One region of the Staphylococcus simulans genome, then DNA from elsewhere that is predicted to be linked to it. Evidence: a T-box and tRNA genes for the amino acid it is inferred to sense, from the RefSeq annotation. Region 1 holds a T-box; the other holds one or more tRNA genes.
The links. A T-box is a leader RNA that pairs with one kind of tRNA and senses whether it is charged. The one in region 1 lies ahead of leuS (leucine--tRNA ligase), so its partner is inferred to be a tRNA-Leu.
Positions count from the first base shown of each region.

Region 2: it encodes a tRNA-Leu, which carries the amino acid that the T-box ahead of leuS (leucine--tRNA ligase) is inferred to sense. The anticodon was not compared.

Region 1 is NZ_CP095100.1:1,181,035-1,184,248, forward strand. Features, by position in the region: gene MUA87_RS05505 (tRNA modification radical SAM protein MnmL/YtqA) at 1-153, opposite strand, end outside; gene MUA87_RS05510 (MDR family MFS transporter) at 426-1,604, shown strand; T-box leader at 1,742-1,932, shown strand; gene leuS (leucine--tRNA ligase) at 1,984-3,214, shown strand, end outside.
Region 2 is NZ_CP095100.1:990,889-994,102, forward strand. Features, by position in the region: gene MUA87_RS04415 (Tex family protein) at 1-1,143, shown strand, start outside; gene MUA87_RS04420 (SprT family protein) at 1,151-1,603, shown strand; tRNA gene MUA87_RS04425 (tRNA-Leu) at 1,872-1,954, shown strand; tRNA gene MUA87_RS04430 (tRNA-Gly) at 1,983-2,056, shown strand; rRNA gene MUA87_RS04435 (16S ribosomal RNA) at 2,181-3,214, shown strand, end outside.

The DNA of each region.
Region 1 (3,214 bases):
ACCGCCATGTGCAACAGTGCCGTCTCGGTTTGGGCAATCAAAGCCTCCATCTAATGCGACTTTAAATATCTTTTGTCCGAATCTATTTTTTAAATGGTAATTCCATGTATGATAACGTTTATCTTCAAATGCATACGTAAAATATCGACCCATATGACATTTTCCTTTCTTAAATTAATCCATTGTAAGATTTTACCATAAATTGAAGGGACATGTTGAGGAGAAAATCCGAATTAGGTCTTTTATTCATTTGAAAATTATAGTAAGATGATTTGGTTGCAAAATCCAAAATTCAATTCAATATAAATCCTAAACACGTTTCGCTTACAGTTATTTGTCTCTGTTTGCGAAATTTTTATTGGTAAAAATACAGAACGTTTTTGCCTGAGAAAAAGATAAAAAGAATAGAAAGCGGGTGGAACAGTATGAATATGCCTAAATCCATTTGGTGGTTAGTTATTGGTATGGCCATCAATATTATGGGTGCTAGTTTTTTATGGCCTTTAAATACGATTTATATGAGTCAGGAATTAGGGAAGAGTTTGACGACTGCCGGAATGGTTTTAATGATCAACTCTTTAGGTATGGTTGTCGGGAACTTATTAGGTGGCTTTTTCTTTGATAAGCTCGGTGGTTTTATTACGATTATGAGCGGTGCAGTGATTTGTTTATGTGCAACGACATTATTGAATTTCTATCATGGATGGCCTTTATATGCGGTATGGTTAGTCATGTTAGGATTTGGGGGTGGTATCATTATCCCGGCAATTTATGCGATGGCAGGTGCAGTTTGGCCGAATGGTGGACGCCAAACTTTTAATGCCATCTATTTAGCACAAAACTTAGGTGTCGCATTTGGTGCTGCTATTGCTGGGTATGTAGCTGAACTCAGCTTTAATTACATTTTCATCGCAAACTTGTTAATGTATGTCGCATTCTTTATCGTAGCAGTGACACAATTTAATTTACAATATCGCGGTAAAGTTAAAATACCCGATGCAAATCAATGGGCACAAAAGAAATATCGCAAACGTTTTGTGGCTTTGTTATTACTTTGTGTTATGTTTTCAATTTGTTGGATTGCATATATTCAATGGGAAAGTACTATCGCTTCATTCACTCAAGAAATGAATATTTCATTGTCTCAATACAGTGTTCTATGGACAATTAACGGTATTATGATCTTAGTAGCCCAACCATTAATTTATCCGGTTATTCGCTTACTTAGAGGTAATTTGAAGAAACAGATGTTTGTCGGAATTTGCGTATTCATCGTGTCATTCTTTGTGACAAGCTTTGCGGAGCAATTCTCAGTATTTGTGATTGGGATGATTATTTTAACGCTTGGTGAAATGTTCGTATGGCCAGCCGTTCCAACTATTGCGAATCAATTAGCGCCTGAAGGTAAACAAGGTGCTTATCAAGGTATTGTTAATTCAGCAGCGACGGTCGGTAAAGCATTCGGACCTTTAATCGGCGGTATTTTAGTTGACAGTTTCAATATGCAAGCCATGTTCTTAACGATGATGGGCTTATTGTTTATTTCGATGTTTTTCTTATTTATATATGATAAACGTTTATCACCAGATGAATTTGATGTTTAAACAAGGTATACGTGGTATATCTTGTTTTTTCTTTTTATGGATAAGCAGGGACGTAGAAAAACTTCATTTATATATCAATGAGAATAGAAGCGGTGACTAGGAATTTAAGACTTGCATTAAGAGTTAGAATAAAATATAGTTATAAGTGTATATGGAGTAGTAATTTAATGGACTTATCAAGAGAGCTGGTGTTCGGTGCAAACCAGTTAAGTCATTTAAATGAACTTACCAACGATTATATTAAGAATAATACAGCTCGAGCTATTATGTATGAGGTGCGTAGAAGATACGAATGAAGGTGGTACCGCGGCACAATGTCGTCCTTCATAAGCAAAGCATAATAGTTTGAGTTGTATTTTTTTATTAGGAGGAAAGCAAAGTGAGTTTTAATCATCAAGAAATTGAGAAGAAATGGCAAGATTATTGGGCAGAACACAAAACGTTCAAAACGAACGATAACTTGGGTCAAAAGAAATTTTATGCTTTAGATATGTTCCCGTATCCATCAGGTGCTGGACTTCATGTTGGGCACCCTGAAGGTTATACAGCAACAGATATTATTTCACGTTACAAACGTATGCAAGGGTACAACGTGTTACATCCTATGGGATGGGATGCTTTCGGTTTACCAGCAGAACAATATGCGTTGAATACAGGTAATGATCCACGTGAATTCACTAAAAAGAATATTCAAACGTTTAAACGCCAAATTCAAGAATTAGGTTTCAGTTATGACTGGGATAGAGAATTAAGCACAACAGATCCTGACTATTATAAATGGACACAATGGGTATTCATCCAACTGTTCAATAAAGGTTTAGCTTATGTTGATGAAGTAGCTGTGAACTGGTGTCCTGAGCTTAAAGCGGTTTTATCTAACGAAGAAGTTGTAGATGGCGTTTCAGAACGTGGTGGTTTCCCAGTATATCGTCGTCCTATGCGTCAATGGGTACTTCGTATTACAGAATATGCAGACCGTTTATTAGAAGACTTAGAAGATTTAGATTGGCCTGAATCAATTAAAGATATGCAACGTAACTGGATTGGTCGTTCTGAAGGGGCAAAAGTTACGTTTGAAGTTGAAAATCATGGCGGTAAAATTGATGTGTTTACGACACGTCCAGACACTATTTATGGTGCGACTTTCGCAGTATTAAGTCCAGAACATGAGTTAGTCTCTCAAATTACAACAGAAGATCATAAAGCAGAAGTGGAAAAATACCAAAAAGATGCTTCTATGAAATCTGATTTGGAACGTACAGATTTAGCAAAAGACAAAACAGGTGTATTTACTGGTGCTTATGCGATTAATCCATTATCTGGTGAAAAATTACCAATCTGGATTGCGGACTATGTCTTATCATCTTATGGTACAGGTGCTGTGATGGCTGTTCCTGCGCATGATGAACGTGACTATGAATTCGCACAAAAATTTGATTTGCCAATCAAAGAAGTTATTGAAGGCGGAGATATTTCAGAAGCGGCATACACTGGCGATGGTCCACATGTAAATTCTGGTGCTTTAGATGGCTTGCATAATGCTGAAGCCATTACAAAAGCAATTGAATTGTTAGAAGAAAAAGGTGCCGGCGAGAAAAAAGTCAATTATA
Region 2 (3,214 bases), 190 kb from region 1:
GGTACATTTATTGCAAAAGGTGTGATGTATCCGCATCCTCCAGTTTCAAAAACAGCGCAAGCAGAAAAAACATTTTTACAATTTATCAATGATTATGATGTTAAATTAGTAGCTATTGGTAATGGTACGGCAAGTCGTGAAACTGAACAATTTGTGGCTGATTTAATTCAAAAACATAACTTAGATGTTCAATTTATTATTGTGAACGAAGCGGGTGCGTCTGTTTATTCTGCATCTGAAATCGCAAGAACAGAATTTCCTGATTTCCAAGTAGAAGAAAGAAGTGCTGTTTCCATAGGACGTCGTGTACAAGATCCGTTGAGTGAATTAGTAAAAATTGATCCAAAATCAATTGGTGTAGGTCAATATCAACATGATGTTAACCAAAAAGCACTTGAAAATGCTTTAAATTTCGTAGTAGAAACAGCCGTTAACCAAGTTGGCGTAGATGTGAATACAGCTTCACGTTCATTATTGCAACATGTTTCAGGTTTATCACCGCAAATCGCACAAAACATTATTGATTATCGCGAAGAAAATGGTGTCATTAACCATCACAAACAAATTGCCAAAGTAAAACGTCTAGGCCCTAAAACATTTGAACAAAGTATCGGATTCTTACGTATTGTAAATGGTAAAGAGCCGTTAGATAATACATCAATTCACCCTGAAAGTTATGCGATTGCATATCAATTATTAGAGCAACAAGGTTTGAGTGCAGAAGATCTAGGTACAACTCATCTTAAAGAGGTATTGAACAAACTAGACTTAAAACAATCTGCTGAGCAATTAAACGTAGGTCTACCAACTTTAGAAGACATTGTGGCTGCGTTGATAGCACCTAATCGAGATCCACGTGATGAATATGAAACGCCGATTTTAAAATCCAACGTATTATCTTTAGAAGATTTAACCAAAGGAATGAAATTGAGCGGTACTGTTCGAAACGTCGTTGACTTTGGTGCATTTGTAGATGTCGGTGTTAAACAAGATGGCTTAGTGCATATATCTCAATTAGCGAAACGTTTCGTGAAAAATCCAATGGATATTGTCAATGTAGGAGATATTGTAGATGTTTGGGTACTTGATACAGATACAGTAAAAAATAAAGTTTCATTGACAATGATTAATCCTAATGAGTAATAACTGGATGGATAATGAGAAGTTGCAACAACTTACAGAGAAAATTTCCAGACAATCATTTGGATGGGAATTCAAACACGAGGCTTATTTCAATAATAGGTTAAGAACAACAGGCGGAAGATATTTGTTGCAGTCTCATAATATCGAAATCAATCCGAAACAATATGAACAGTTTGGAGAAGCGGCTATTATTGATATTATCAAACATGAACTATGTCATTATCATCTCCATCTGCAAAAACGAGGTTACCAACATAAAGACAAAGATTTTAAGCAGTTAAGTCAAAAAGTTGGTGCACCAAGATTTTGCAGTGCTGTTAAAAGTTATGAAGAACGGGCGAACTATGTATATCAATGTCAATCATGCAAAAAATCTTTCTTGCGCATTAAAAAAGTGAATACACGAAAGATGGTTTGTGGTCATTGTCACGGTAAGTTAAAACTACAAAAGAAATTATAGTAATCAATACCGAGTATCTAAGGTGTTATGCCTTGGATGCTCGGTTTTTTACTACGATTAAAATAAAAACAAGGAAATATGAACTTTAGTGTTGACTCAACTCTGAGAATGTTATATGATAGTTCATGTCCTAAAAAAACGACATTAAATATTTGAAACGAATTTTAACGCTTTGTTAAAAACTTTTAAAAAGTTATTGACATGATATTACGAGAGTGTTACAATAGAGTACGTTGTTAAAATAAATGATTAATGAAATCAAACCCAAGCGGTCGTGGCGGAATGGCAGACGCGCTAGGTTGAGGGCCTAGTGGGAGAGATCCCGTGGAGGTTCAAGTCCTCTCGGCCGCATCAACATTTCATTAATTTACGAATATATGCGGGTGTAGTTTAATGGCAAAACCTCAGCCTTCCAAGCTGATGTTGTGGGTTCGATTCCCATCACCCGCTCCATTGAAACATTTAATGAACATTGAAAACTGAATGACAATATGTCAACGTTAATTCCAAATTAACAAACGTCTTAAGGACGTTTTAAAACAATTAGTTTTTATGAGCTAGTCAAACATCATAAATTATTATGGAGAGTTTGATCCTGGCTCAGGATGAACGCTGGCGGCGTGCCTAATACATGCAAGTCGAGCGAACAGACGAGGAGCTTGCTCCTCTGACGTTAGCGGCGGACGGGTGAGTAACACGTGGGTAACCTACCTATAAGACTGGGATAACTCCGGGAAACCGGGGCTAATACCGGATAACACATGAAACCGCATGGTTTCATGATGAAAGACGGTTTTGCTGTCACTTATAGATGGACCCGCGGCGTATTAGCTAGTTGGTAAGGTAACGGCTTACCAAGGCAACGATACGTAGCCGACCTGAGAGGGTGATCGGCCACACTGGAACTGAGACACGGTCCAGACTCCTACGGGAGGCAGCAGTAGGGAATCTTCCGCAATGGGCGAAAGCCTGACGGAGCAACGCCGCGTGAGTGATGAAGGTCTTCGGATCGTAAAACTCTGTTATTAGGGAAGAACAAGGGTGTAAGTAACTATGCACCCCTTGACGGTACCTAATCAGAAAGCCACGGCTAACTACGTGCCAGCAGCCGCGGTAATACGTAGGTGGCAAGCGTTATCCGGAATTATTGGGCGTAAAGCGCGCGTAGGCGGTTTTTTAAGTCTGATGTGAAAGCCCACGGCTCAACCGTGGAGGGTCATTGGAAACTGGAAAACTTGAGTGCAGAAGAGGAAAGTGGAATTCCATGTGTAGCGGTGAAATGCGCAGAGATATGGAGGAACACCAGTGGCGAAGGCGACTTTCTGGTCTGCAACTGACGCTGATGTGCGAAAGCGTGGGGATCAAACAGGATTAGATACCCTGGTAGTCCACGCCGTAAACGATGAGTGCTAAGTGTTAGGGGGTTTCCGCCCCTTAGTGCTGCAGCTAACGCATTAAGCACTCCGCCTGGGGAGTACGGCCGCAAGGCTGAAACTCAAAGGAATTGACGGGGACCCGCACAAGCGGTGGAGCATGTGGTTTAATTCGAAGCAACGCGAAGAACCTTACCAAATCTTGACATCCTTTGACAACTCTAGAGATAGAGCTTTC